DNA from 3 places in the Bacillus sp. VA13 genome. Region 3 is predicted to be linked to each of the others. Evidence: riboswitches for the same ligand, from Rfam matches in the RefSeq annotation. Region 3 holds a riboswitch; each other region holds the start of a gene.
The links. A riboswitch is a leader RNA that binds a small molecule or an ion and turns the genes downstream of it on or off. The one in region 3 is predicted to bind S-adenosylmethionine.

Region 1 (6,883 bases), on a different contig from region 3:
GGAGATTTGATCATTCAAGCTCTTCCTTACTCAAAGGAAGAGCTTTTTTCATGCACAACACATTTCAGAAAAGAGGCGAATGACATGGCTCAACAAACAAATGTTGCAGGACAAAAAACAGAAAAACAAATCAAAGCTCCTTTCCGTGCCGATCATGTCGGCAGTTTACTGCGATCTGCTCCGGTGAAAGAAGCCCGGCAAAAAAAAGCGGCTGGCGAGATCACTGCGGAACAGCTTCGTGATATCGAAAATCAAGAGATCACCCGCACTGTGGAAAAACAAAAAGAAATCGGTCTCGATGTGGTAACAGACGGGGAATTCCGACGTTCCTGGTGGCATTATGATTTCCTGGAAGGGCTTGACGGTGTGGAACCGTTCATCCCGGCTGAAGGGATTCAGTTCCATCATGCGAAAACAAAAGCACGCAGCATCAAAGTGACGGGAAAACTCGATTTTACGAGCCACCCCGCGCTTGCCGATTATCAATTTTTACATGAGACTGCCGGTGACGCGACACCAAAGCTGACGATTCCGAGCCCGAATATGCTGTTTTTCGGTGAAAAAGCCGATAAAGGGATTTATGACGACCAAGAGGAATACTTTCATGATCTGGCCCAAGCGTACAAAAAAGCAATCAAAGCCTTCTATGACGCTGGATGCCGCTATCTTCAGCTTGATGATACGTCATGGTCTCTCTTCTTTGAGGAAAAAGGCAGAGAGGTCGTCCGAGCGCTTGGCGGCGATCCAGAAACATTGCCTGCCTTATTCGCCAAAACGATTAACGATGCAGTGGCAGATCGGCCTGATGATTTAGCAATCACGATGCACATTTGCCGCGGCAACTTCCGTTCAACTTGGGCGGCATCTGGAGGCTATGACGCTGTAGCGGAAACGATTTTGGATGGCTTACATTTGGACGGCCTGTTCTTGGAATACGATGATGACCGCTCCGGTAACTTTGATCCGCTCCGTTTCGTGAAACGCAAGGATCTGCAAATTGTACTCGGTTTGATTACATCGAAATACGGCGAGCTTGAAAATCCTGAGGATGTGAAGCGCCGAATCAATGAAGCGGCGCGCTTTGTCAGCCTGGATCAGCTGTGCCTCAGCCCGCAGTGCGGTTTCGCCTCTACAGAAGAAGGCAATCTTTTGACAGAGGAGCAGCAATGGGCGAAGCTGCGCCATGTGATCGACATCGCCAACGATGTGTGGAGATAATCTATCATTGACAGAAACATAAAATGTGTGAATAATAGATACTATCAGAAAATTTCATAAAAAGGTTTTCCTTATCAAGAGAGGTGGAGGGACTGGCCCTGCGATACCCGGCAACCGCTGTTTAACAGAATGGTGCTAAATCCTTTAGAGCAATGATTGCTCTTGAAGATAAGGTTGAGATTGTCATACAAGCTCTTCCTTATCCAAAGGAAGAGCTTTTTTATATTCGAATGGAAAGAAGGAATGGACAACATGCCACAACAAACAACACCCGCAGAACAAAAATCACTTCAAAGAAAAAAACCGCCGTTTCGCGCGGATCAAGTCGGAAGCCTGCTGAGATCTGAGCCCGTTAAAAAAGCGCGGCTGCAAAAAGCGGCCGGCGAGATTACGGCTGAGCAGCTTCGCCAAATCGAAAACGATGAAATCACCCGCATTGTGGAAAAACAGAAGGAAACCGGCCTGAACGTCGTGACAGACGGTGAATTCCGCAGAGCGTGGTGGCACTTTGATTTCCTTGAAAACTTAGATGGCGTTGAGCCGTTTACTCCTGAGCAGGGCATTCAATTCCATAACGTACAGACAAAAGCACGCGGCATAAAAGTGACCGGTGATATCGACTTTTCAACTCACCCAATGCTTGAAGATTACTCCTTTCTCCATAGCATTGCCGGTGACGCGACACCAAAGATGACAATCCCAAGCCCGAATATGCTGTTTTTCCGCGGAAAGCTGGAAAAGGATGCATACAAAAACGACTATCACCTTTTCCAGCACGATGTATCCAAAGCATATAAAAAAGCGATTCAAGCGTTTTATGACAGAGGCTGCCGCTACCTCCAGCTTGATGATACAGCATGGGCTGTTTTCTTATCTGAAAAAGGCTTAAAACAAATCGAAGCGTTCGGAACAACGCCTGATGAGCTTCGCCAGCTGTTTGCGAAATCCATTAACGACGCGATTGCAGACCGTCCGGATGACTTGACCGTAACAATGCACATTTGCCGCGGCAACTTCCAGTCCACTTGGACAGCGGAAGGCGGCTATGACGCAGCAGCCGAAACCATTTTTGACGGCTTGAACCTGGACGGGCTTTTCCTAGAGTATGATGATTCACGCTCAGGCGGATTTGAACCACTCCGTTATGTGAAGCGCTCTGATCTTCAGCTTGTCCTTGGCTTAGTGACATCTAAATTCGGTGAGCTTGAACATCCAGACAATGTAAAACGCCGTATCGAAGAAGCGTCCCGCTATGTGAGCTTAGACCAGCTTTGCCTCAGCCCTCAATGCGGATTCGCTTCAACTGAGGAAGGCAACAAGCTGACTGAAGAACAGCAATGGGCGAAGCTGCGCCATGTGGTTGAGATCGCTAACGATGTTTGGAAATAAGCAAAGAAAAAACACACTTGATTCCCTGGCGGAGCAAGTGTGTTTTTTATGTTATTGAGCGGTATAGCCTCCATCAAGGACGACAGCCTGCCCGGTGACACCCTTCGCTTTCTCGCTTGCCAAAAACACCGCATAATCCGCGATTTCCTTGACGGAAAGCAATCGTTTTTGCGGCACAAGCGGAAAAATGACCTGTTCAAGCACGGAGTCGTAAGGGACATTTCTCGTTTTCGAAAGATCGCTCAGCTGATTGCGGACAAGCTGTGTATCGACATAACCCGGACAGAGCGCGTTGACTGTAATGCCGTGGGGCGCACCTTCCAGCGCCCCCACCTTTGTCAGTCCAATGACGCCGTGCTTGGCACTATTATAAGCGGATTTCCCCGCAAAGCCGACTAAACCATTAACAGATGCGATATTAATAATTCTGCCAAACCGCTGTTTTTTCATGATCGGAAAAACATGCTTCATCGCGATGAAGGGCGCCGTCAGCATAACCTTGATCAGCTGTTCAAAGGTTTCTGTCGGAAACTCTTCAATCGGGGCGACGTGCTGAATACCGGCATTGTTCACCAAAATATCCAAGCGGCCGTATCGTTTTTGGATGGCGTTTACCGTATCAGCGACTTGCGCTTCCTTTGTCACATCACACGGAATGGCTGCTGCGTCAAAACCTTCTTCTGCAAGCTTGGAAGCGGTCTTTTCGCATGCTTCCTGATGAAGGTCCGAAACGATGACGCTAGCGCCTTCACGGGCGAATTCCCTCGCGATTTCGAATCCGATTCCGCCGGCTGCCCCAGTCACCAAGGCGACTTGTTTTTTCATGTCAAACACCCTCCCATTAAGAATTTTGTTTGATCACAGACTGGCTTACAGCGAAAGCGGCTTCTGTTTTTTCATAAACCTCTTCAATTGTGACACCTTCCTGAAGCTCCGTCAGTGTCATGCGGCCGTTATCAAAATCAAAAACAGCCAAATCCGTAATCAGCCTGTGTACGACTTTCTGGCCTGTCAGCGGAAGCGAGCATGTTTTTTTCACCTTTGACTCGCCATGTTTATTGACATGTTCCATGATGACAACGATCCGTTTCGCCCCGTTGACGAGATCCATGGCGCCGCCCATCCCTTTTACCATTTTCCCTGGGATCATCCAATTGGCCAAATCGCCCTGCTCAGAAACTTCCATGCCGCCGAGGATAGCCAAATCGATATGCCCGCCTCTTATCATTGCGAATGACTCAGCGCTGTCAAAATAGGAAGCCCCCGTCACTTCAGTGATTGTTTCCTTTCCTGCATTGATCAAATCCGCATCTTCCGTTCCTTCCACAGGATACGGACCGATCCCGAGCAAGCCGTTTTCTGACTGAAGCATGACGTGAACGCCATCGGGTATCTCATTTGCGACAAGCGTTGGCATTCCAATCCCAAGATTGACGTTCATGCCATCCTTGATTTCTTGTACAGCCCGTTTGACCATTCGTTTTCTCGCTTCTTTCATTTCGCCTCACCCTTTCCCGCCGCTTGTCGGACTGTTCGCTTTTCAATCCGTTTTTCATGGCTCGCGCCAAGCACCACATGCTGTACGTAAATTCCCGGCGTATGGATATGATCTGGATCGAGCTCTCCCGCTTCCACGATTTCTTCTGCCTCGGCAATCGTAATCTTCCCTGCCATGGCGGCAACGGGATTGAAATTTCTCGCCGTTTTCCGAAAAACCAAATTCCCCATGGTGTCCGCTTTCCACGCTTTGACAATCGCCACGTCGCCGGTGATGCCTCGCTCCAGTACATATGTCCGGCCTCCGAACGTTTTATGTTCTTTTCCCTCTGCTATTGAAGTACCAACGCCTGTCGCCGTGTAAAATCCCGGTATGCCCGCACCGCCTGCACGAATTCTCTCAGCGAGCGTTCCTTGGGGAACAAGTTCAACCTCAAGCTCTCCGCTTAAAAACTGCCGCTCAAAAATTTTATTTTCACCGACATAGGATGCGATCATTTTCTTGATTTGCCTGTTAGCCAAAAGCAAACCAAGCCCCCAGTCATCAACTCCGCAATTGTTGCTGACAACGGTTAAATCCTTTACTCCCTGATCTCTTATCGCCAAAATGAGCTGTTCAGGAATGCCGCAGAGCCCGAATCCTCCTGCGATCAGTGTATCTCCATCATGAATCAGTTCCGCAGCTTCCTTACTTGATGACAGTACTTTTCCCATATTGATGCCCCTTTCGTTTTCTCTTACACTAGACCGGTCAGGCTGTAAATCGCGATCACAGCAAATACGGCAGCCGTTTTAATGAGCGTGATTGCAAAAATATCCCGATACGATTGCCGGTGAGTTAGTCCTGTCACGGCCAGAAGCGTGATAACAGCGCCATTATGCGGCAGCGTATCCATGCCGCCTGATGCCATCGATATGACTCGATGCATCACTTCCGGCGGAATGTTGTAAGCCTGAATCGCCTGCAAGTATTGATCCGACATCGCGCTTAGTGCAATGCCCATACCTCCTGAAGCCGATCCGGTGATCCCCGCCAGTGCAGTTGTCGTGACGGCCCCGTTCACAAGCGGATCGGTAAAGGTGTGCGAGATTCCGCTGCTCAGCTTGTGAAACCCCGGCAGCGCGGCGATAACGCCGCCGAAACCATACTCGGCACCCGTATTCATAGATGCCAGCAAGGCACCGCCGATCCCTTCATTCAGCCCTTCCTTCATTTGGGCAAACACCCTTCTCCAATCAAATAAAATCGTTGTAATGATGCCAATCACCAGAGCGAGCTCCACCGACCAAATAGCAGCCGCTGAAGAAATATCGAGCTTGCCGAATTCCTTTAATCCGATCGATGAAAAATCAAATCCATTCGGATACCACTTTGGAAGGTATATGGTGAAACATTTATTCACTGCACCTACGAGTATAAGCGGGACAAAGGCAAGCGCATGCTGCACCGGGCTTTTGTCCGGTTCGGCCGTGAACTCAGGCGATTCAAGAGCAGCAGTATTCTCCGAATCAAAACCGCCGTAGCCTTCGCCGGATGTCTGCGCTTTTTTTCGCCTCGATTCCAAATACATCATGCCCGCTGCCAGCACAATCACTGCGCCGAACAAGCCAAGCCAAGGAGCGGCATAAATGTCTGTTTTGAAAAACGTCGTCGGGATGACATTTTGAATTTGCGGCGTCCCCGGAAGTGCGTCCATTGTAAATGTAAAAGCCCCTAAAGCAATCGTTCCCGGGATGAGGCGTTTCGGTATGTTAGCTTCTCGGAACAGATTTTTCGCAAACGGATACACGGCAAACACGACAACAAATAGGCTGACGCCGCTGTACGTCAAGATAGCGCCCATCAGCACAATGGCAAGTATCGCTCTTTTTGCCCCGACAAGCCTGACAATCGTTTTCGCAATCGATGCCGCAAGCCCGGACATTTCAACGACTTTTCCAAAAATCGCACCGAGTAAAAATACCGGGAAATACAGCTTAATAAAACCCGCCATCTTCTCCATAAAAATCGAGGAGAAAAAAGGAAGCACATGGCTTGGATCTGTCAGCAGCACCGCAAATAACGCGCAAATCGGCGCAAACAAAATGACAGAAAATCCCCGATACGCCGTAAACATCAGCAAGCCTAACGCCAATAGAATGATGATCAGTTCCACACACATCCCCCATTTCCACGGATGGGAAAGCGTTTACAAATACTCTCCGCATCGACCGTTCCCGTCCCCTTTCCATATGTACGGGAAGCGGGGGCCAACTATTCCGATTAAAAAAAGGAAAGCTCCTTTTTTCGGAGCTTTCCTCTGCCATTCATTTCATTCCTATTAAGATATCAACATCAACCGTAATATCGGCTGATTTCATCTCTTTCAGCAGCCTGACTCTGTCTTCCGGCGCAGACCAGGCGAGCGGCGTCATCTGGAGCAGCCAATGTATCGCTTGGCGATCAAGCGTTTTGACATAACGCAGCCTCACATGATGGCTGTGTTCAACATTCGCTGTAAAACGCTCAACAGCTGCCATATTGGAATACGTACGCCTTGGTGAATCAGTATATAAAAATTGCCTTAATTCTATTAAATAATCTTTTCGCGGCACTACTTTTATGAGCATGCCATCATCCTTCAGCAGCCTATGAAACTCTGCATAATTGGATGGTGAAAAAATCGACAAGACAACATCGAATTGGCGGTCATGAAAGGGAGCACGCGCCACATCGGCAACCGCCCACATCTGATCTTTGAATGTCCTAGAAGCTTTTATAATCCCATCCTTCGAAAGA
Region 2 (12,082 bases), on a different contig from region 3:
AGTCAGGTTCTCAGGATGTAATTTTGGAGTAAGGAAAGCATATAGAAAAAGGAGGCGGCTGCTTTGATTGTTGAGAAAAGAAGATTTCCGTCGCCAAGCCAGCATGTGCGTCTGTATACGATCTGCTATCTTTCAAATGGCTTACGGGTAAAGGGGCTTTTGGCTGAGCCGGCGGCACCGGGACAATATGACGGATTTTTATATTTGCGCGGCGGGATTAAAAGCGTGGGCATGGTTCGGCCTGGCCGGATTATCCAGTTTGCAACCCAAGGGTTTGTTGTGTTTGCTCCTTTTTACAGAGGAAATCAAGGAGGAGAAGGCAACGAGGATTTTGCCGGGGAAGACAGAGAGGATGCTTTTTCCGCTTTTCGCCTGCTTCAGCAGCATCCAAATGTTAAGAAGGACAGAATCCATATCTTCGGTTTTTCCCGCGGCGGAATTATGGGAATGCTCACTGCGATTGAAATGGGCCGGCATGCAGCTTCATTCGTTTCCTGGGGAGGCGTCAGTGATATGATCCTTACATATGAGGAGCGGCAGGATTTGCGGCGAATGATGAAAAGAGTCATCGGCGGAACACCGAAAAAGGTGCCTGAGGAATACAAATGGAGAACACCGTTTGACCAAGTAAACAAAATTCAGGCACCCGTGCTATTAATCCATGGAGAAAAAGACCAAAATGTTTCGATTCAGCATTCCTATTTATTTGAAGAGAAGCTAAAACAGCTGCATAAGCCGGTGGAGACATGGTATTACAGTACATTCACACATTATTTCCCGCCAAAAGAAAACCGGCGTATCGTGCGGCAGCTCACGCAATGGATGAAAAACCGCTGACGGTGAAATATGTTATGATAAAGAAAAAAGAGAACGAAAGGGGATTTCACTTTGGGAATGCCTGTTGAATTTAATACACTGATTGTGACAAAAGGACAAGAAGTTCGAATAGATGAAAATATATTTACGTTAGAGAAAGACGGATACCGTGTATATCCGATGGAGATTCCGATGGATGTGCGCAAAACAAAGTTCGGCGAAAAGTCAGGCACAGCTGAAGTGCAGAAACTTCAATGGGAAGACGGCCGGACCATCATTACGTACAAGCTGACTTCTTTGCATTCTGTCAATTAAAACAAGCCAAGAGCGTAATTGCTCTTGGCTTTTGCTTTTTAAACGAGAGGGCCGCCTGCCTGTGCAATGGCATCTGTATGTGCGAACTTTTTAAAATTCTCTTTGAATTCATTTGCGAGGTAGAAAGCTTTTTCTCTGTATTCTTCCTTGTTGCTCCACGTGTTTTCAGGCTGAAGGATATGATCAGGAACGCCAGGAACATGGACCGGTATATGCAGGCCAAAAATATCGTCAGTCATCATTTCTGCATCCTCTAATTTGCCTTCAATCGCTGCTTTGACCATCGCTCTCGTGTAAGAAAGCTTCATGCGCTCGCCTGTACCGTAGCCGCCGCCGGTCCAGCCGGTATTGACCAAGAAAACGTCTGCGCCGTGTTCATCGATCTTTTTGCCGAGCATTTCAGCATAGACGTGAGCAGGAAGCGGCAGGAACGGTGAGCCGAAGCATGTGGAAAACGTCGTCTCAGGAGATGTCACACCGCGTTCGGTTCCGGCAAGCTTGCTCGTATAACCGCTCAAGAAATGATACATCGCCTGCTCCTTCGTCAGTTTGCTGATCGGAGGCAGGACTCCGAATGCATCAGCCGTCAAAAATACAATTGCTGAAGGGTGGCCTGCCATGCTTGGTGTCACGATGTTGTCAATCATATGAATCGGGTAAGCCGCACGCGTGTTTTCGGTATAGAATGAATCATCATAATTGGCTTCACGTGTATCTTCATCCACAACAACATTTTCGAGAACAGACCCGAAGCGGATCGCGTTAAAGATCTGAGGCTCCTTTTCTTCGCTTAAATGAATACACTTGGCGTAGCATCCGCCTTCAATATTAAAGACGCCTGTGTCAGACCAGCCGTGTTCATCATCGCCGATCAGTTTGCGGTCAGCATCGGCTGAAAGGGTGGTCTTGCCTGTTCCAGACAGTCCGAAGAAAAGGGCAACATCGCCTTTTTCACCGACATTGGCAGAGCAATGCATGGATAAAATATCTCTTTCAGGGAGCAGGAAATTCATAATGGAGAAGATGGACTTCTTCATTTCTCCGGCATACTCTGTTCCGCCGATTAAGATCGTCCGCTTTTCGAAAGAGACAATAATAAAGGTTTCGGAATGTGTGCCGTCTGTTTTTGGATCCGCTTTGAAATGCGGAGCAGAAAGAATGGTAAACGGCTGTTCAACTGTTTTCTTATCATTGCCTTCCGGGCGGATAAACAGCTGTCTTGCGAATAAATTGTGCCATGCGAACTCATTTACGACGGTGATCGGCAGTCTGTATTTTTCATCTGCGCCGGCAAATCCTTCGAAAACAAACAGCTCATCTCGCTGTTTCAGATAGCTGACAACCTTCGTGTACAGCCGCTCAAACGCTTCTTCTGAAATCGGCTGATTCACCGTCCCCCAATCGATCTTATTTTTCGTGCTTTCTTCCTCCACGATAAATTTGTCTTTAGGTGAGCGTCCTGTATAAGCGCCTGTTGTCGCCCGAACAGCACCCGTGGAAGTTAAAATGCCTTCGTTCCGGGAGAGTACTTTTTCTGTAAGCTGTGCTGCTGATAAATTATGACGCACATTTGGGCTTGTTAATAAGGCTTGTAAATCAGCGGTTAAATCAACTGAGTTCATATGAAACCTTCCTTTATCGTTTTTTGTGTTTTGCTAATTGTGAATTAGTATAACATATATTTTCAAATAGTCTATACTATTTATTGTTTTTTGTGTGTGCGTTTTCCAATGTTTTCCCTCGATATAGGTGCCTATTTCTTCTGAATCATATTGACATTGCAAACCCTTTTACGATAAGATATTTCATTGAGCGGATACTCTTATCCCGAGCTGGCGGAGGGACAGGCCCTATGAAGCCCAGCAACCGGTTTCTCTGTTATTTATTATGTTCAACTGTGTGAGACAACCAAGGTGCTAACCTGTTGCAAGGTTGTATGATTCCTTGAGCGATAAGAGTGAAAGGCACAAAGACCAAACCCTTTCCTCGATGGAAAAGGTTTTTTTATTTCATAAATATGCCAATTAACATTCTCTAATATAACGTTACATTGTATAAGAGGGAGCGAGTTCCGTATCATATATACAAGGTCTTTCGGGAGGCCTTGTGCAGGAGGAAGCAAATCATGAGTAAAAATCGTCGTTTATTTACATCAGAATCTGTTACGGAGGGGCATCCGGATAAAATCTGTGACCAGATTTCTGACAGCATTTTAGATGAAATTTTAAAGAAAGACCCTAACGCGCGTGTTGCTTGTGAGACGTCTGTGACAACTGGTTTGGTGCTTGTCAGCGGAGAGATCACAACATCTACGTATGTTGACATTCCGAAAACGGTTCGCCAAACCATTAAAGAAATCGGATACACACGTGCGAAATACGGATTTGATGCGGAAACTTGTGCGGTTTTAACATCAATTGACGAGCAGTCTGCTGATATTGCAATGGGTGTAGACCAAGCGCTTGAAGCCCGTGAAGGCACAATGAGCGACGAAGAAATTGAAGCGATCGGTGCGGGTGACCAAGGTTTAATGTTCGGTTACGCGTGCAACGAAACGAAAGAGCTTATGCCTCTTCCAATTTCACTTGCTCATAAATTAGCCCGCCGCCTGAGTGAAGTCCGTAAAGAAGATATTCTTCCATACCTTCGCCCTGACGGCAAAACACAGGTAACGGTTGAGTACGATGAAAATAACAAACCTGTCCGCATTGACGCGATTGTTATTTCAACTCAGCACCACCCTGAAATTACGCTTGAGCAAATCCAGCGCAACATTAAAGAACATGTTATCAATCCGGTTGTTCCTGAAGAGCTGATTGATGAAGAAACAAAATATTTCATCAACCCTACAGGACGTTTCGTTATCGGAGGCCCTCAAGGGGATGCGGGACTTACAGGACGCAAAATCATCGTTGATACTTACGGCGGCTATGCGCGCCACGGCGGAGGAGCGTTCTCAGGTAAGGATGCAACGAAGGTAGACCGTTCTGCGGCTTATGCAGCAAGATACGTTGCGAAAAACATCGTTGCGGCTGAGCTTGCTGATTCTTGCGAAGTACAGCTTGCTTACGCGATTGGTGTTGCACAGCCTGTATCAATCTCAATCAACACATTCGGTTCCGGTAAAGCTTCTGAGGAAAAACTGATTGAAGTTGTTCGCAATAACTTTGATTTACGACCTGCCGGCATTATCAAAATGCTTGATTTACGCCGTCCGATCTACAAACAAACTGCTGCGTACGGCCACTTTGGACGCCACGATGTTGATCTTCCGTGGGAACGTACAGACAAAGCGGAGCAGCTGCGTAAAGAAGCGTTAGGAGAATAACTTTATAGCCGCTTACTCGTTAAGCGGCTTTCCCTTTTTCACGTTGTATTCATGTTTATTTTTTTACATAACCGTGAAACCAAATACTATTCACAGCGTCTATAAATAGGGGTTCAATGATGACAATTTTAATTATGGAGGCAATACTATGTGTGGATTTGTCGGGGTTTTTAACAAGCATCCGTTAGCTCAAACCGCTGATCAAGAAGAACTAATCAAACAAATGAACCAAATGATCGTTCACCGCGGTCCTGACAGTGATGGATATTTCCATGATGAGCACGTTGGATTCGGATTCAGACGGCTCAGCATTATTGATGTAGAAAATGGCGGACAGCCTTTATCATATGAAGATGAAACATATTGGATTATCTTTAACGGAGAAATCTATAACTATATTGAATTGAGAGAAGAACTTGAAGCAAAGGGGTATACATTCAACACGGATTCGGACACAGAGGTTCTTCTTGCGACTTACCGTCACTACAAAGAAGAAGCGGCGTCCAAACTCCGCGGTATGTTTGCCTTTCTGATTTGGAATAAAAACGATCATGTGCTTTATGGAGCAAGAGATCCATTCGGCATTAAACCGTTGTACTACACAACGATCAATGATCAGGTTTATTTTGCCTCAGAGAGAAAAAGTTTAATGGTTGCTCAGAATGATATTGAAATAGATAAAGAGGCATTGCAGCAGTACATGTCTTTCCAATTCGTTCCTGAACCAAACACGCTTGATGCCAATGTGAAAAAAGTAGAGCCGGGTTCACAGTTCACAATCCGCCCGGACGGCGATATCACATTCAAAACGTATTTCAAAGCGAACTTTAAGCCAGTTCAGACTGAAGAAGATAAGCTTGTGAAAGAAGTCAGAGACGCGATCTATGACTCTGTAAACGTTCATATGAGAAGTGACGTTCCTGTCGGTTCATTCCTGTCTGGCGGAATTGATTCTTCCTTTATTGTATCCGTTGCGAAGGAATTTCATCCAAGCTTAAAAACATTCTCTGTCGGATTTGAACAGCAGGGCTTTAGTGAAGTCGATGTAGCGAAAGAAACTGCAGCGGCACTTGGCATTGAAAATATCAGTAAAGTCATTTCGCCTGAGGAATACATGAACGAGCTTCCGAAGATCGTATGGCATTTTGATGATCCGCTTGCTGATCCTGCAGCGATTCCGTTGTACTTTGTTGCAAAAGAAGCGAAAAAACATGTAACGGTTGCTTTATCAGGTGAAGGTGCGGATGAGCTCTTCGGCGGATATAACATTTACCGTGAGCCGCTTTCGCTTAAACCGTTTGAACGCATTCCGTCAGGCCTAAAAAAGATGCTTCTGCACGTTGCGGCTGTTATGCCTGAAGGTATGAGAGGAAAGAGCCTGCTTGAGCGCGGTTGTACTCCGCTTCAGGATCGTTATATCGGTAACGCGAAAATTTTCGAGGAATCTGTTAAAAAACAGCTGCTGAAGCATTATAATCCGAATCTTTCATATCGTGATGTGACAAAAACTTACTTTACAGAAAGCAGCTCATACAGCGATATCAACAAAATGCAGTATGTCGATATCCATACTTGGATGCGCGGCGATATTTTGTTAAAAGCGGATAAAATGACGATGGCGAATTCTTTGGAACTGCGTGTGCCGTTCTTGGATAAAGTCGTATTTGACGTCGCTTCAAAAATTCCTGATGAGCTGAAAACGAAGAACGGCACGACGAAGTATCTTCTTCGCAAAGCCGCTGAAGGAATTGTGCCTGAGCACGTATTAAACCGCAAAAAGCTTGGTTTCCCTGTACCGATCCGTCATTGGCTGAAAAACGAAATGAACGAATGGGTGCGGAACATGATTCAGGAAAGCCAAACGGATGCTTATATCCACAAGGATTATGTTCTTCAGCTTCTTGAAGACCATTGTGCGGACAAGGCTGATAACAGCCGTAAAATATGGACTGTACTGATCTTTATGATCTGGCACAGCATCAATATCGAAAAACGGTATATGCCTGAAGAGCTGAGCCATCAGCCTAAAGAAGTCATCTTTGTGTAACAGACAACAAGGCTTTCGATTCGTCGAAAGCCTTGTTATTATCCTTTTATTTCTCCATCATCATTGATTTACCCAATCCACACGGAAAATTCAGAAAAATAATTTATTGATATTTTTTTCTAGGGGAGAAGAAAGCATGCAAAAACAAAAACAAGAGCTGCACCGCGGACTCGAAGAAAGGCATATTTCTTTAATGTCTTTAGGGGCTGCTATAGGAGTGGGATTGTTCCTCGGCTCCGCATCAGCTATTCAATTAGCAGGGCCGGGTATTTTGGGAGCGTATGCCATAAGCGGCCTGGTCATGTTTTTTATTATGAGAGCGCTTGGAGAAATGGCCATTCAAAAACCGGTCGCTGGCTCCTTCAGCCGCTATGCCCGTGATTATTTGGGACCGCTTGCAGGTTATTTAACAGGGTGGAACTACTGGTTTTTATGGGTTGTCACCTGTATGGCCGAAATCACTGCTGTCGGGATTTATATGGGGTACTGGTTTCCGGACGTGCCAAACTGGATTTGGGCATTATCGGCGCTGGTCATTATGACGGGTGTTAATTTCTTGGCTGTCAAAGCTTACGGAGAGCTGGAATTTTGGTTCGCTTTGATTAAAATTGTTGCAATCTTATCAATGATTGCTGTCGGTTTATTGATGATCATCGCAGGGGTCGGCAATGGAGGCATTGCAACCGGAATCAGCAACTTGTGGAACAACGGAGGATTTTTCCCACATGGAATAAAAGGGGTTTTATTGTCACTTCAAATGGTGATGTTCGCCTATTTAGGGATTGAAATGATCGGGGTAACGGCTGGTGAAGTGAAAAACCCGCAAAAATCGTTGGCCAAAGCAATTGATACGGTATTTTGGCGTATTTTGATTTTTTATGTAGGCGCTTTATTTGTTATTATGTCTATTTACCCATGGCAGGAAATTGGCTCACAAGGAAGCCCGTTTGTCCTCACATTTGAAAAAGTGGGCATTCCATCGGCAGCAGGCATCATTAACTTTGTCGTCTTGACGGCTGCGCTGTCTTCATGCAACAGCGGCATTTTCAGCACAGGGCGGATGCTGTTTAACTTAGCGGAGCAGGGTGAGGCACCACAAGCATACGGGCAGCTGACGAAAGGCGGCATCCCGGGTAAAGCTGTTCTGGCTTCAGCGGGCGCTTTATTAGTCGGAGTGCTGTTAAACTATGTTGTACCTGCAAAGGTGTTTACTTGGGTCACAAGCATTGCAACTTTCGGAGCGATTTGGACGTGGGCGATCATTTTGCTTTCTCAAATTAGATACCGGAAAAGCTTGCGGCCGGAAGAAAAGAAACACTTAAAATACAAAATGCCTTTCTTTCCGTTTACGTCTTATGTATCTTTGGCATTTTTAGCATTTGTCGTTATTCTTATGGCTTACAGTCCCGATACAAGGGTAGCCGTGATTGTCGGGCCGATTTGGTTTCTTATCTTACTTGCCGTGTATTATGGAAAAGGTTTTCATAAGAAAAATGCGGCTGCTGCCAACGAACGAAATATCAGCTGACCAAAAGAGCTCCCAGCGGGCTCTTTTTGTGTGTGGTCATAGAAAATAGAGAACAGGAAAGAATAGGAACATATTTTTTTGCAGGGACAGCTTACAGTTGCGGAACAAGTTTTATGATAAGATAAAAGTCATACGTTTGATGCCGTATGTGAACGTTTTATGGAGAAATCAAAACCCGAACTGTCATGACGTCCGGGTAAACAATGGTTATTGCTTTCAAACATAATTTGAAAAATGGTAAAGTAAGACGAAGCAGGTCTTATGTTTGTTGAAGTGATTTATAGTATTGGCCCTTTGCTACATATTCCGACCGTATTCTTTGCATATCTTGTCGGTCTTCTTCGGTCAAAGGGCGTATGACTTTTGCAGGACGGCCAAAAGCGAGATGGCCAGGCGGAATGATCTTTCCCGGCGGGACAAGACTGCCGGCACCAATAAAGGCGCCTTCGCCAATTTCGGCTCCGTCTAAGATGATTGAGCCCATACCAATTAAGGCGTTCTTGCGGATAACAGCGCTATGAAGTGTAACCTGATGGCCTATCGTGGCGTCATCTTCAATGAGAAGCGTCCGGTTCGGGCTTTGATGGAGGCAGCTTAAATCTTGGATATTGACTCTGTTTCCGATTCTAGTCGGCGCGACATCTCCCCTTATGACAACAGAAAACCAAATGCTGGACTGTTCTCCGATAACGACATCACCGGTAATGGTTGCATTATCAGCTACAAAGGCTGTTGGGTGGATATCTGGCATGTGTTCCTTATAAGGGTAGATCATAGTATTCATCCTTCTTTCTCTATTTAAATTTCGTATGAGGTGAAGAGCATGTGGACCTGGAAAGCAGACAGACCTGTTGCCGTGATTGTGATGATTCACGGGGCAAGTGAATATCACGGACGATATAAATGGCTGATTGAAATGTGGAGATCTTCGGGTTATCACGTTGTCATGGGCGACTTGCCGGGTCAGGGGACAACCACAAGGGCCAGAGGTCATATTCGCTCATTTCAAGAATACATTGATGAAGTAGATACTTGGATAGATAAAGCACGAACCTTTGAGCTGCCGGTTTTTCTTCTCGGTCACAGCATGGGCGGCCTGGTCGCGATTGAATGGTTTAAACAGCAAAGAAATCCCCGTATTACGGGAATTATTTTATCATCACCGTGTCTCGGACTGCAAATTAAAGTCAATAAAGCGCTTGACCTTGCATCCAGAGGCCTGAATGTCATCGCTCCGTCGCTTAAGGTTGATTCGGGATTATCAATTGATATGGCGACGCGTAATGAGGACGTCATCGAGGCCGACCAAAATGACTCGTTATACGTCAGGAAAGTTTCTGTCAGATGGTACAGAGAGCTTTTAAAAACTATTGAGTCAGCGATGGTGCCGACAGATGCGTTTTTAAGAGTGCCGCTTCTTGTGATGCAGGCCGGTGACGATAAGCTTGTTGACAAAACGATGGTCATTAAGTGGTTTTCAGGTGTAGCTTCCCATAATAAAGCGTACAGAGAGTGGGAAGGGCTTTATCATGAAATATTTAATGAACCCGAAAGAGAAGATGTCTTTAAAGCAGCAAGAGCGTTTACTGATCAATATATTTGAACTAGTTGGGGGTGCATGTGTTGACAGTACCAGAACATCCTTTTGGACTGATGGCAAAAGTATATCGAGATATATTTCCGCTCGTTCATCAAGAGCTGGACATTTGGAAGCAAAAATCAGAATCAATTTATAACAGTGAATTAAAAGCACAGGCAACCGCAAGTATTCGAGACAAAACGTTCCACTGTGAGGGCGGCGGCATACTTGCCTTATTGTCAGGCAATCAAAAGCAGAAATGCGTCGAGTTTATCATCGCGTATCAAACGATCAGTGATTATCTGGACAATCTGTGCGACCGCAGCACCTCACTTGACCCGCAGGATTTTCGGATGCTCCACACCTCAATGCAGGACGCACTGACAGTGGGAGCGGAACCGCAAAATTATTATCAATTCAGAGAAGAACAGGATGACAGCGGATATTTGCATGAACTGGTCAAAACGTGCCAGCGTGTTCTTGGTTCAATTGAGCACTACGACATGATTAAACCTTATCTGCTTGAACTGTGTGGCTATTATTGCGATTTGCAGGTGCATAAGCATGTCATTGAGCATGAGCGTGTTCCGCGGCTTGAGAAGTGGTTTACTCAATATGAATCTGAGCTGCCTGAGAAGATGGAATGGTATGAATTTTCAGCCTGTGCAGGCTCTACGTTAGGCATATTCTGTCTTGTTGCGTATTCGTTCCAGCCTGATTTCACAGAAAACACCGCTAAAAAAATCCGCAATAGTTATTTTCCTTACATACAAGGGCTTCACATTCTGCTTGATTATTTGATTGATCAAGAGGAGGACTTGCTGGAAGGGGACTTAAATTTCTGCTCGTATTACGAGTCGCATGAAGAAATGATGAAGCGGCTTGAACACTTTATCCAAAAAGCCGACGAACATTTACAAGGCATTCCGCATGAAAACTTCCATCGTTTAATCAATCGCGGCTTGCTGGGCGTTTATTTGTCAGATGATAAAGTGGCTGGCCAAAAGGAAATGGGCCGGCTCGCGAAGAAGCTGATCAAAGCAAGCGGAAAAACCTCCTTTTTCTTTTATATAAACGGCAGAGCCTACCGGAAATTTCAAAAAATGGGCTGGATGAAAAACTCAAAGAAAAAAGCTCAAATCATTTGCTGATTTGAGCTTTTTTTTCAATGGCGACAATAAATGGCGGGTCATTTTGTTGATTGATAAATCCGTATGTTAAGACACGGGCTGCTTGCTGATCCAAGTTCCGGCAAAAGTCAAGCACGTCGTTTTTTTCAGCTTTGCCTTCCGGGTGACCATGATAGACGACCAAAACAATCAGGCCTTCATCTTTCATGATGCTGAGAAGCTGTTCAATTGCTTTGATTGTTGAATTACCGTTCGTCGTAATCGATTTGTCCCCGCCCGGCAGATAGCCGAGGTTAAATACAGCGGCCGCCACTTTGCCATGTGTTTCCGGCGGAAGGGATTCAGCAATTTTGTCATGGCTTTTGTGAAATAACGTTGTTCGCGCTTGATATGTCTCACCGAGCCGTTCCTTCGTATTGGCCACGGCTGATTCTTGGATGTCGAATGCGTACACATGGCCGTTTTCACCGACAAGCTCCGCTAAAAACTGCGTATCATGCCCGTTGCCCATCGTTGCATCTACGGCAATATCTCCTTCTCCCGCGGCCATTTTCAGCAGTTCTTTGCTGTAAGGAAGAATTTTTTTCAAAATCATAGGGCTGATTCCTCCTCAAGATGCTGGAAGAACTTCCCTTGATAGCTGCCACGATTTTCAAGCTCTTTATTAATGGCGCCAAGCACTTCCCATTTGTTGACGCTCCACATCGGCCCGATCATCAAGTCTATCGGTCCGTCACCTGTAATGCGGTGGACAATCATTTCAGGCGGAATGATTTCAAGCTGATCGCAGACGAGCTGAACATAATCATCTTGAGAAAGAAATTCCAGCTTTCCCTTTTCATATTGCTTGACCATCGGCGTGCCTTTCAATAGGTGCAGCAGATGAATTTTAATGCCTTGGACGTCCAAATCTGCGACGGCCTTAGCAGTTTCCATCATCATGTCCCGGTCTTCCAAAGGCAATCCGTTGATAATGTGCGAGCAGACACGTATGCCATGTTTTCTTAATTTATTGACGCCTTCCACATAGCAGTTAAAATCATGTGCGCGGTTGATCAGAAGAGCAGTCCGTTCATGAACCGTTTGAAGCCCAAGCTCCACCCACAAATACGTGCGTTCATTCAGCTCTGCCAAATAGTCAACGACATCATCGGGCAGACAGTCCGGACGTGTGGCGATCGAAATGCCGACCACATCATCAAGCGCGAGGACAGATTCAAACTTCTCACGAAGCACCTCAACCGGCGCGTGCGTGTTGGTGAAAGCCTGAAAATAAGCGATGTATTTGCCGTCCTTCCATTTTTCGTGCATACGGTTTTTGATGTCATGGAATTGCGTA
Region 3 (12,082 bases):
CTGATGGATCAAGCGGATAAGCATGGAATTTGATACACCCTTCTTCTTTGTTCGTTTCTTCCTCAAGTTTTTTGAATTCCTTCATTATTTCATTAAGGTCTTTATCACTGATGATTTTTAAGCATGCCGTTATGTAATGCATCGAAATTGCCCCTCTTCATATCACTTTATGGCTTTTCATTATAACATTTTCTTGAAAAATGTAGATATCATTTATAAATCATTAAACGACATTGGGAGCCTTTTAGACCAACTTTCTATAATTCTAAAGCAAGCTAAAGGGTCCGTATCAGATGTCCTTATTTATGCTTATTCTGACCTTTATTTCAGTCTGAATAGAAAGTTTTTTCGAAAAATGGTTCTATTAGAGTGTGCCCTTGGTGGTATAATATTAAATATATGTAAATAAAAGGAGGTATTTGATTGTCTGTTTCGGATTTAATCCCATATCATTATGTAACTACAGACATTAATCATTGGTATGTTGTCATAAAGCAGGGTCGAGTTGAGAAAGCAAAAGAAATGAAACAAAAAGTTGAAAAAGAATTCGATATGATGGAGAAAAATGAAAAAGTAGCAGTCTATCTCCAGCTATTAAAGCTACGGCACGAAATAATGCTGTCGTATCTCGAACCTGACTCTGTTAAAAATATAGATGGTGTTTATTCTGATCTCAAAAAGACAAGGGAAAATATGGCCCCTGAATCCCTCACGAATACAATAGAGTTCTATTATAATTTTTTTACCGGCATGTATCATTTTAGAACAAGAGATTTAGTTATTGCTTTAACTTATTATCGCGAAGCTGAAAAATATCTTGATTTATTAGATGAAAACGCAAATACAGATAAGGCAGAGTTCTATTTCAAAGTGTCTGAAGTCTATTACTATATGAAAGAGACTCATTTTTCAATGAATTATGCTCAGCGAGCATACTCTATATTTAAGGAGCAAAAAGATGCTCAGGGTAACCTTACATATGGCAAAGAAATGGTCCAATGTCAATTTGTTATATTTGGGAATTGGCTAGACAAAATGTGTTATGAGGATGCTTTAGAAACAGCTGAAAAAGCTTTAAAAGATGCCTTAGAAATAGGGGAGCAACATTTAATTGGTTCAGCTCATTTTAATGTGGGGTTATGTTATAATAACCTTGAAGAACTTGACAATGCTGAGAAACATTTTCAAATTGCCTATGAAATTCATAAGGATCGAAAGCACATTTATGAGTCCAAAGCGATTTTTAATCTTGCATATGTCAAAGCAAAGAAGAATGATGTAAAGGCTGCATTAGAATTATACCAGGAAGGTCAGAAGGTTGCTGCCCGACACAACAACCAGGAAGTAACCGAGAAATTAAAACTGGTTAAAGGTCTTTATTTATCATTTGACTTACAAACACTTAGAGAAGTGTTCAAGTTCTTCAAAGAGAAAAACCTTTATGGTGATATGGAAGAATACGCTGTTGCTGTTGCTGATTTTTTGACCAACAAAGAAGACAGACATGATGCGGTCGATTTTTATCAAATGGCAATTGAAGCACGTAAACAAATTCAAAGGGGGAAACATTTAAATGAAAAAATGTAAAATTGCAATTTGTTTAGCGCTCTTGCTTGGCATTGTTGGAGTATCCAGCGCTTCATACGCTCTTTCTGAGCAGTCCACTTATAAGGTCGCAGATAGAGCAGCAACTTAATATGATATTGAAATAACCCCATTTTGGACTTTAGAAATGGGGTTTTTATTTTATCTTCTCAACTCAATATTATTCCTAGGTTTTCATTTAAATCATATACTGCATTAATAAAACCGACAGCCCCTATAAAAAGTAAAAAACCCTTGCTGTGCAAGGGTTTAAGCTATGATTCCGACTGGGCTCGAACCAGCGACCTCTACCCTGTCAAGGTAGCGCTCTCCCAGCTGAGCTACGGAATCATGATATGTATGTGTTGCTGGGTATGTTGTTGTCTTTCTGACAAGTTCTATTATATAACCTTCCCTTCTATTCGTCAACTGCTTTTTCAGAAAAACTTTTTTTCGGACTTGCTGTTCCGTTCCCCGGCTATTATAATATGTCTTAATTTTCTAACAATAGGAGTGATGGGGTTTTGCATTCTTTGATTTCTTCTGATGATGTTTGGGTATTGTGGGGGTTTATTGCGGTGTGGGCGGCAGTGAGCATCGGGCTGGAGCAGCGCTTTAAGTGGGCGTCCGCTGTGTCGGGTGCTATCATTGCGCTTTTAGGTGCTATGGTGTTTACAAATATAGGAGTGCTTCCTGTTGAGTCGCCTGTGTATGATACTGTGTGGGCTTATGTGGTGCCCCTGGCGATTCCCCTTTTGCTGTTTCAGATCAATGTGCGGCAGATTTTTAAGGAAAGCAGGCGTTTGCTGTTTATTTTTCTGATTAGCTCTGCTGGCACTGTGCTTGGGAGCGTTCTCTCTTTTTTTCTTTTCAAACAGCATATTCCTTATCTCGATAAAATCGGCGGGATGATCAGCGCCTCATATATCGGCGGCGGGATCAACTTTGCGGCGATGGCGGCAAAATTTGAGACACCGGGGGAATATGTGTCAGCTACCGTTGTGGCTGATAATGTTATGATGGCGCTTTTGTTTTTTATATTAATCAGCATTCCTGCAGTTAAATGGTTTCAGCGGCATTATGCTATGCCGTTTGAAGAAAAAGTAAAAGCCGATGGAAAGAGCGGAAACAGTGCAGAAAGCTATTGGAAACGGAAGGACATTTCCTTAAAGGATATCGCTTTTAATGCTGGTGCTGCTTTTGCGCTTGTTGCAGTTAGTGTGAAGATTTCCGGCTTTTTTAAAAGCCTTTTTTCTCATCCCCTTTTGACCGGAACGCTTGGCGATCAGTATCTGATGCTCACGTCTTTAACTGTTCTTATCATTTTTCTATTCCCGCGTTTTTTTGAAAGGCTTAATGGATCTCAAGAGCTTGGAACCTTTTTGATATATTTGTTTTTTGTGGTGATCGGCATTCCTGCAGATCTGCGCTTAATCGTTACCAATGCGCCTTTTATTCTATTATTTGTGTTTATCATTGCGATTAGCAATTTAACTGTTTCCTTAGCCGTCGGAAAATTGTTCCGCGTGCGGCTTGAAGAAATTCTGCTCGCTGTCAACGCTGCTGTCGGGGGGCCTACGACAGCGGCTGCGATGGCAATTGCCAAGGGATGGCGGGAACTTGTCGCCCCGATCATGCTTGTTGGTACGCTCGGCTACTTAATTGGGAACTATGTCGGCACCTTTATGGGAAACTGGTTTTCTTCTTTCTTATAAAAAGGATTTTTACACTTTCCTCAGAATAATGTAAGAGGAATGCTGACATGAGAACGGAGAGATCACTGATATGTTAAAAGGAAAAAACATCTATGTAAGACCTTTAGAAGTAAAGGATGCGGAAGAAAATCTGCGGCTGCAAAGCGAAAATCAGGATTTCTTTGAACAGTTCTCCATGATACGCGCAGACGATTACTATACGGTTGAGGGGCAAAGAAAAAGAATAGCAGAGTATCAGCAAAGACTGGAGGAAGATGAAGAGTATCATTTCGGCATTTTCGCTGCGTCAGACAATACATTAATCGGTACGGTTTCGCTCTTTCAAATCATCCGCGGGGCGCTGCAAACTGCGTTCATCGGGTATTTTTTAGACAAAGCCCATAATGGAAAGGGCCTTATGACAGAGACCGTCAAATTGATTGTTGATTTTGCGTTTCACGAATTGAAACTGCACCGTATTGAAGCCGGTGTGATGCCCCGCAATCTCGGGTCCATGCGTGTATTGGAAAAAGCGGGATTTCATAAAGAGGGCATCGCCCGAAAAAATGTGAAAATCAACGGCGTTTGGGAGGATCATCAAGTCCTCGCGATTCTGAATCCTGATGATGAATAACAAAAGAAGCCGGGGCCATCCCCGGCTTCTTTTTATCGAACCGCCACTGGCGCAATTTCTTTCAGCGCTTGTGCGAAATCACGTTCTAAATCGTCTGCATGTTCGACTCCCACGCTAAGACGGAGCAGGCCGTCTGTGATGCCGCGTTTTTCACGCTCTTCCTTAGGCATTGCCGCGTGAGACATCGTTGCCGGATAAGACAAAATCGATTCCACGGCGCCGAGGCTTACAGCAAAGACCGGAAGTGATACATTCTCTACTAATTTCTTAACGGCCTCTTTGCTTTCAAGCTCAAAAGATAGCACGGCGCCCGCTCCCGTTGACTGGCTTTTATGGATTTCAGCGCCCGGATGATCAGACAGCCCCGGATAATACACGCGTTTCACCGCCGGATGCTTCTGGAAAAATTCCGCAAGCCGCTCAGCTGTTTGACTTGCTTTTTCTAAACGGACCTGCAATGTTTTTAATCCGCGCAGCACAAGCCAGCAATCTTGCACGCCAAGGACGGCGCCGAACGAGTTTTGCAGCTTATACAGCTGCTTCCCAAGCTCTTCATCCTTTACAGCAGCCAGGCCTGAGAGCACATCACTGTGTCCGCTCAAGAACTTTGTTGCACTGTGAAGCACAATATCCACACCGAGATCAAGCGGACGCTGCAGTGCAGGTGTCATGAATGTATTGTCCAGAAAGGTCAAACAGCCGTTTTCTTTTGCAAGCTGAACAACCGCTTTAATATCAGTAATCCCAAGTGTCGGATTTGACGGTGTCTCCATATAAATGACCTTTGTATTCGGCTTGATATTCCGCGCCACTTCGTTACTATCCGTCATATCAACAAACGTGTGCTCAATGCCAAACCGGGTCAGCACCTCTGTTACCATGCGGAAGGTTCCGCCATATACATCTTCTGTCACAAGAACGTGGTCACCCTGTGACAGCAATAAAAATGCTGTTGAGATCGCAGCCATGCCTGAACTGAAAGCAAATCCTCTCGTTCCGCCTTCCAGTGCGGCAATTGTTTCTTCGAGTGCTGTTCTTGTCGGCGTTCCTGAGCGGCTGTAATCATATGCGCCAAACTCTTCAAATGAAGATTGGTGAAAAGTTGATGCGTGCTGGATCGGTACACTGACCGCTCCTGTTGTGCCGTCTGTTTTAAATGGATTGTGCACGAGCTGGGTTTCCAGCGTCCAATTGTGATTACTCAAATGAAACAGCTCCCTCTTTGACCTGACATAACGCCTGTTTTAAGTCTTCTTTTAAATCTTCCGCATGTTCAATTCCGACTGAAAAACGCAGCAAGCGATTGCAGACTCCGTTTGCGATGCGGATTTCTTCAGGAATATCCATGTGCGTCTGTGTGGCAGGGTATGTAATAAAGCTCTCCACCCCGCCGAGGCTTTCTGCAAAACAAATGGTTTTCAGCGCTTTTAAAAATGGATTGACCCACTCTTCTTTCTGCAGACGGAAGGACAGCATGCCGCCTTTTCCGGGATATAGTACATCAGAAATTTCTTCCTGCTCTTCTAAAAACGCCGCAAGCTCCTGCGCGTTTGCCTGATGCTGGCGCATTCTGAGGCTCAGCGTCTTCATTCCTCTCATCAGAAGCCACGAATCAAACGGAGGCAGGACGGCGCCGATCGCATTTTGGTGTTGAAACATTTCCTCACCAAGCTGCTCATCCTTTACAACGACAAGTCCCGCAAGCAGGTCGTTATGCCCGCCTAAATACTTGGTTGCACTGTGAATCACAATGTCGGCTCCCAGCTCAAGCGGCCTTTGCAAGACCGGTGTATAAAATGTATTATCAACGATCAGCAGAAGACCGTACTCTTTTGTGATCCGGGCGACCTTTTCAATGTCCGCCTCCTGCATGAGCGGATTTGTCGGTGTTTCCACAAACACCGCTTTTGTATTCGGCGTAATCTTAGAGCGTAAACAGTCCTCATCACTGAAATCATCATAATGAAAGGTCAATCCATATTTTTTCCATTCGTTTTCAAACAGACGATACGTGCCGCCATATAGGTCCGATGAAACGATCAGTTCATCTCCGCTTTTAAACAGCGCCATAATCGTTTGGATGGCAGCCATTCCCGAACTGAAGGCAAGCCCTCTCGCTCCGTTTTCTAAGCTGGCGATCGCGTCCTCAACAAGCTGGCGTGTCGGATTTTTTGTGCGAACATAATCAAATCCGGTAGATTCTCCGATTCCTCTGTGGCGGTATGCTGTTGATAAATAAATAGGAGGACTCACTGTTCCCGTTACTTCGTCGCTTCGGTTTCCAATTTGGGCTAATTTCGTTTCAACGTGCTGTGACATATAGCTGACACCTTCCCTTTTCAAAATAAAAAACCCCTTCCTCATAAGAAGAAGGGGTTTAACGCTTCTTCTTATCTTCCAAGCATAAAAAACGCTTGCTGGATTTAGCACCTTGGCGTTTTGCACATAATGCAAAACAAGCCGGTTGCTGAGGTTTCTAAGGGCCAGTCCCTCCACCTCTCACGATAAGAAATATCGATTTCAATTTTCTGATAGTTTTATATTAGCGCAATTTGCAGTTTATTTCAACACTTTTTTCTTCGAGTTCCGAACAGTTTAAAGAGAGAAATTTCTAATAATTCATGGTACAATAATGGAAAACAGCAAGAAAGTCTAGCGATGTCCTGGAGGAATGTATTATGGCACCGAAAAACGGCACAGTGCAAGAAAAGAAATTCTTTTCAAAAGAGCTTAACGAGGAAATGACATTGCTCGTTTATCTGCCGTCCAACTACTCCCCGCTTTATAAATACCATGTCATTATCGCGCAGGACGGCCACGATTATTTCAGGCTGGGGAGAATCGGCAGACAGGTCGAAGAATTGCTGTCCAAGCGAGAAATAGACCGGAGCATTATTATCGGTGTTCCTTATAAGGATGTAAAAGAGCGCAGAAAAACCTATCATCCGGAAGGCTCAAAATTTTCGGCGTATAAACGGTTCATCGCCCATGAGCTCGTTCCGTTTGCGGATGACGAGTATCCAACCTATCAAGTCGGCTACGGTCGGACGCTGATCGGTGATTCTCTCGGAGCGACTGTTTCTCTTATGACAGCGCTTGATTATCCGAATATGTTCGGAAACATCATCATGCAGTCTCCCTATGTTGACAAACATGTATTGGGAGCTGTGAAACAGTCAGACGATATCAAACACCTCTCTATTTATCACCAAATCGGAACAAAAGAAACTGACGTCCACACGACAGACGGAAACATTCTGGACTTTACAGAACCGAATCAGGAGCTGAAACAGCTGCTGGAGGAGAAGCTTTCCGATTATTATTTTGAATCATTTGACGGAGATCACAAATGGACATACTGGCAGCCGCTCATCACGCCGGCGCTGAAAAAAATGCTTTGATATTCTATCATACTTTATTTCCAGGAGGGACATAATATGAAATACGGAATCGTTTTATTTCCATCAAAAAAACTCCAAGACCTTGCGAACTCTTACAGAAAGCGCTATGATCCGAGCTATTCCCTGATCCCGCCCCATTTGACGCTAAGAGCATCGTTTGAATGTAAAGAGGAGAAAGCGGATCAGCTTGTATCACATCTGAGAAACATCGCAAAGGAGTCCCATCCGATCGTTCTCAAAATGACAAAATACAGCTCATTTGCGCCTGTCAATAATGTCATTTACATCAAAGCAGAGCCGACGGAAGAATTAAAAACACTCAATGAAAAGTTATACACCGGTGTGTTGGCTGGTGAACAGGAATATAATTTCGTTCCGCATGTGACGGTCGGCCAAAATCTTTCCGACGATGAGCATTCAGATGTGCTGGGACAATTAAAAATGCAGGAAGTGTCGCATGAAGAAATCGTTGATCGTTTCCACTTGCTTTACCAGCTAGAAAACGGATCGTGGACAGTATATGAAACCTTCTTGCTAGGCGGAGGAGAATAATCGTTTGGAAGCAGTTATCGCAAAAAATGAAAAACAAATGAAAGATGCATTTTATGTAAGAAAAGAAGTCTTTGTCAAAGAACAAAACGTACCTGCTGAAGAAGAAATTGACGAACTTGAAAATGAGTCGGAGCATATCGTCGTGTATGACGGCGGAAAGCCTGTCGGCGCCGGAAGATGGCGTATGAAGGACGGCTACGGCAAGTTAGAGCGGATTTGCGTATTGAAAAGCCACCGCTCCTCCGGTGTCGGCGGCATCATTATGAAGGCACTCGAAAAAGCGGCGGCAGACGGCGGCGCTTCCGGTTTCATTTTAAACGCGCAAACGCAGGCTGTGCCGTTTTACAAGAAACACGGGTATCGCGTGCTTTCTGAAAAAGAATTTCTCGATGCCGGCATTCCCCACTTACAAATGATTAACGACTAAACAGTATCCGGGTCTATTGAGATCCGGATTTTTTCCGCACATAAAAAACCGTTCTCTTGATGTGAACGGTTTTTTATACATATCGATTAATATAAGTGCCCATTCCTTTTTCTCGCAATCTCTTATAAAGAGAGCGCTTACGTTTTGTCTCGTTTACTTTTCTTTCAGCGGCCGTTTGATTCTCCTGCTGCTTTTCAAGTTCCTTGTATACCCGCTGAAACGAGACATAGTTGATTTTTTCGGTTCCGGCGTAATCCTGCTTATGTCCAATCGTTCTATTTGCATATTGAGCGTATTGCTGGTTCTGAATTTGACCTGCATATATCATACGATACCCACCCTTCTGCTGTCTCTTTTCCCTTAAACTTACTTTTTGAAACACGTTTCTTTTGATATGATAGTCTTTGTCTGTAATGAACACCTTTTTTTGATTGGGAGGATCCCTGTTTGAAATGCGCCCGACTGAATGATCGAACTATACATTTACATACATATTCGAGAGAACATTACCAATTCCTCTTTGAAGAAGGAATAAAAGGACATTTATTTTGTTCTCATTGCGGAAAACCCGTTTTGTTAAGGCTCAATATCGCCGATCCGCCGGAGTTTATCCACCGCCAGCCAGGCCATTTTCCGGCATGTGAGGAAGCCTGCGAAACGAAACCCGCTAAAGAGGAGAAAAAAGAAGACGATCAGGAATCCGGTGTCTTTCGTTTGCCCAAGGGAAAAGCGATCGCTGCTGAATCGTCTCCAGCTGTCACTGAATGGAAGCGGCCGAGAAGCATTAAACCCGGAACACCATTTGTTCAAAAAACAATAGAACCTGATACGAATCTATTTCCGTCTGTCGGCTTGAACACGGATCAGCTGAAAGCTGTCACGGAAACGGAAGGCCCGCTGCTAGTGCTTGCAGGTGCGGGAAGCGGGAAAACACGGGTGCTAACGGCTCGCGCCGCCCACATGATTGAACACTTAGGCATACCGCCGGAAAACATGCTGCTTGTCACCTTTACGACAAAAGCCGTCGCCGAAATGAAAGAGCGTATGGCGAAGCAGTACGGATTACAGCCTGCAAAAGTGAGAAGACTTGTCACCGGAACATTCCACAGCTTGTTTTATAAGATTTTGTATCACTATGATTCTGCTAAATGGAACGGCGAGCATCTGCTGAAAATGGAGTGGCAGCGGGAACAATATATCAAAAAAGCACTCTATGAAGAAGGTATAGATGAGAAGGAGTTCCCTGTTGATCAGGCCCTGCAGCAGATTGGTTTCTGGAAAAACACTTATGTGCCGAATGAACGCATCCCTTTACAAGATGAGTGGGAAAAACAAGTCTATCGATTATATGAACATTATGAACGCCAGAAAAAAGAGCACAACCAATTTGATTTTGATGACATGGCTTCAGCCTGCTATGAATTGTTTATCGATCGGCCGGATCTTCTGGAACAATATCAATCTCGGTTTACTTATATCTTAATTGATGAGTTTCAGGACATTAACCCGGTTCAATATAAAATCATGCAAATGCTGGCAAGCCCGGAGCAAAACCTGTGCTGCGTCGGTGACGATGACCAGTCTATCTACGCATTCCGCGGAAGCAATCCGTCTTTTATTCTTGATTTTCAAAAGGATTACCCTGGAGCGAAGACGATCTATTTAACCGCGAACTACAGGTCTACGCACCCGATCGTCTCCAGTGCTGATATCGTCGTGAAAAAGAACAAAAACAGGTATGCCAAAATGCTTGAAGCGGCGCGTGATGACGTCCAGGTCCCTGTGCTGTTTTATCCTTATGACGAAGAGGAAGAAGCAACAATGGTCGTTTCCGATATCAAAGAAAAAATTCAAAACGGGGCAAGCCCTGAAGACTTTGCAGTTCTCTACCGCACAAACAGCGGAGGCCGTGCTATATATGAGAGGCTTCATCAATCGTCAATTCCGTATACAGCAGACCGCGGCGTCCAATCGTTTTACAGCAGACGGATCGTCCGCCAGATTCTCGCATACTTGTACGCCAGCCAAAATGAGGATGACACTGAGGCGATTAAGCACTTGCTGCCAGCCTTGTTCTTAAAACAGTCCGCTTTGAACACGCTGAAGGCGCTCTCGATTACCGAGGACTGCTCCATGATTAAAGCGCTGGCCAAACTGCCTGATCTAAAGCCATTCCAGCTGGACAAAATCAAGAAGATCGTACCGTTTTTCGCAAGCCTCCGCACAATGAAGCCGGTGGAAGCGATCACCTTTGCAGAAGGAAAAATGGGCTTCTCCGAGTATTTAAAAAAACGGGGCAATGAGAGCAACAAGCTGGAAAAAGGATCCGATGACCTGCGTGACATCAAGGTCGTCGCCAAGAAGTTCAAAACGATTCCTGATTTTCTCGCCCACGTAGACCATATGAGAGCCGCTGAGAAAAACAGAACGGATGAAAATGGCGTTCAGCTGATGACCATTCACCGGTCAAAAGGGCTTGAATTCAAAACCGTCTACGTGTTAGGCACGGTAGATGGCTCGATTCCGCACGATTTCTCATTAGAAACAGCGAGAAAAGGAGATGAAGCTCCTCTTGAGGAAGAAAGACGCCTTTTATATGTCGCCATGACCCGGGCCAAACAGCATTTATATTTGTCTTGTCCCGCAAACAGGCGCGGCAAAACGGCCCACCGTTCAAGATTTTTATATCCTCTTTTACAGCAAGCAAGACATCCCTTGCATAACTAACAGTCCGGCAGTGATCTGCCGGGTTTTTTCTATAAAAAAGGCCCGCTGAAATGAGTCAGCCAGGCCCTCTGCTTATTTATTATCCAACATTTTAGAAATCGTACTAAAATCAAGCTTTTCTTTTCCGCTTGTAATGGACTGAACAATCTTATCTTCTAATTCTTTCGGCACGCGTCTGTTTGCCAGCTGCGCTACGCGCTTAATGACACTGCGGACTGTGTTTTCGTCTTTAAAATTGGCGTTTTGAAGGGAGCCGGCAAGATTCATGACATCCTGCATATTGACACCTGTTTTCTTTTCGATGTTCTTAAAAAATTGATTATCCATAATACGCCTCCTTTTGGCGGAGTGATACAGTATTGTATGAATACCCATTGTTCAATGTGCTTTTTCCAAAAATAAAAAATGAACACAAGGCAAGGAAGTACGGGACATCACCCGTACTTCCCTCAATAAACCTTAGAAGTTATAAAAAGATGCACCCACGATGATAAGGAGAATGAACAATACGACTAAAAGAACAAATGTTGAACCATAGCCGCCGCCGTAACCGCCAGCATAACCGCCGCCATAGCCGCAGCCGCCGTAGCCTCCTCCGAATCCGTATCCAAAGCCCATAGATAAGCACCTCCTTTACTCTCTATACACTATGTGTGCAGCCTTAATCGGCTTGGATATTCGCATAGGGCGTTTGCGGATTTATGATTGTTCGTACTGAGCCTTGTGTTTTTTGAGCAAGGCTTCAGTTTTTTCAGCCAGTTCTTCAATCTCCTCTTCAAACGCCAAACCGGCTTCATCAAATGCATCCAAGTCTTTTCTGATACTGCTCATAGTGTCTTCATGCTCTTTTTGCTTTTGTTCGTGAGCTTCATATCTCCCGTCTATCCATTTTTCAAACTCATTCACTGGCATCCCCCCACTCATGATATATGCTGAGTGAGACCACTCCGTTAAAAAAACAAAAAACCGGAAATCTCCGGTTTCTTTGCCAGGTTATTGAGGTTTTTTCTTTTTCTTTCCGCACCCGCAGCCTTTCTTTTTGATCTTTTTTGATTGAGACGAT

Region 1: it holds a riboswitch for S-adenosylmethionine, as region 3 does, so the genes downstream of both, AC0C66_RS09310 (5-methyltetrahydropteroyltriglutamate--homocysteine S-methyltransferase) here and metI (cystathionine gamma-synthase/O-acetylhomoserine thiolyase) in region 3, are expected to answer to the same signal.
Region 2: it holds a riboswitch for S-adenosylmethionine, as region 3 does, so the genes downstream of both, metK (methionine adenosyltransferase) here and metI (cystathionine gamma-synthase/O-acetylhomoserine thiolyase) in region 3, are expected to answer to the same signal.

The regions. Positions count from the first base shown of each region.
Region 1 covers NZ_JBVQPP010000002.1:212,164-219,046, reverse strand. The annotation lists gene AC0C66_RS09315 (5-methyltetrahydropteroyltriglutamate--homocysteine S-methyltransferase) at 85-1,218, shown strand; SAM riboswitch class I at 1,287-1,393, shown strand; gene AC0C66_RS09310 (5-methyltetrahydropteroyltriglutamate--homocysteine S-methyltransferase) at 1,471-2,607, shown strand; gene AC0C66_RS09305 (3-hydroxybutyrate dehydrogenase) at 2,659-3,432, opposite strand; gene AC0C66_RS09300 (CoA transferase subunit B) at 3,449-4,105, opposite strand; gene AC0C66_RS09295 (CoA transferase subunit A) at 4,102-4,818, opposite strand; gene AC0C66_RS09290 (GntP family permease) at 4,842-6,260, opposite strand; gene AC0C66_RS09285 (methyltransferase domain-containing protein) at 6,412-6,883, opposite strand, start outside.
Region 2 covers NZ_JBVQPP010000001.1:1,526,264-1,538,345, reverse strand. The annotation lists gene AC0C66_RS07930 (alpha/beta hydrolase family protein) at 64-837, shown strand; gene AC0C66_RS07925 (DUF2584 domain-containing protein) at 889-1,131, shown strand; gene pckA (phosphoenolpyruvate carboxykinase (ATP)) at 1,170-2,753, opposite strand; SAM riboswitch class I at 2,951-3,089, shown strand; gene metK (methionine adenosyltransferase) at 3,257-4,459, shown strand; gene asnB (asparagine synthase (glutamine-hydrolyzing)) at 4,608-6,506, shown strand; gene alaP (alanine permease AlaP) at 6,643-8,034, shown strand; gene AC0C66_RS07900 (gamma carbonic anhydrase) at 8,294-8,809, opposite strand; gene ytpA (phospholipase YtpA) at 8,858-9,637, shown strand; gene tbcS (tetraprenyl-beta-curcumene synthase) at 9,658-10,764, shown strand; gene mnmM (tRNA 5-(aminomethyl)-2-thiouridylate-methyltransferase MnmM) at 10,754-11,338, opposite strand; gene mnmL (tRNA modification radical SAM protein MnmL/YtqA) at 11,335-12,082, opposite strand, start outside.
Region 3 covers NZ_JBVQPP010000003.1:317,326-329,407, forward strand. The annotation lists gene AC0C66_RS13550 (putative quinol monooxygenase) at 1-142, opposite strand, end outside; gene AC0C66_RS13555 (response regulator aspartate phosphatase) at 424-1,587, shown strand; tRNA gene AC0C66_RS13560 (tRNA-Val) at 1,863-1,935, opposite strand; gene AC0C66_RS13565 (DUF819 family protein) at 2,109-3,299, shown strand; gene AC0C66_RS13570 (GNAT family N-acetyltransferase) at 3,370-3,912, shown strand; gene metC (cystathionine beta-lyase) at 3,945-5,117, opposite strand; gene metI (cystathionine gamma-synthase/O-acetylhomoserine thiolyase) at 5,110-6,231, opposite strand; SAM riboswitch class I at 6,300-6,423, opposite strand; gene AC0C66_RS13585 (esterase family protein) at 6,591-7,313, shown strand; gene AC0C66_RS13590 (YjcG family protein) at 7,350-7,865, shown strand; gene AC0C66_RS13595 (GNAT family N-acetyltransferase) at 7,870-8,292, shown strand; gene AC0C66_RS13600 (hypothetical protein) at 8,366-8,620, opposite strand; gene AC0C66_RS13605 (ATP-dependent helicase) at 8,740-11,019, shown strand; gene spoVIF (sporulation-specific transcription regulator SpoVIF) at 11,092-11,346, opposite strand; gene AC0C66_RS13615 (YjcZ family sporulation protein) at 11,479-11,637, opposite strand; gene AC0C66_RS13620 (hypothetical protein) at 11,719-11,925, opposite strand.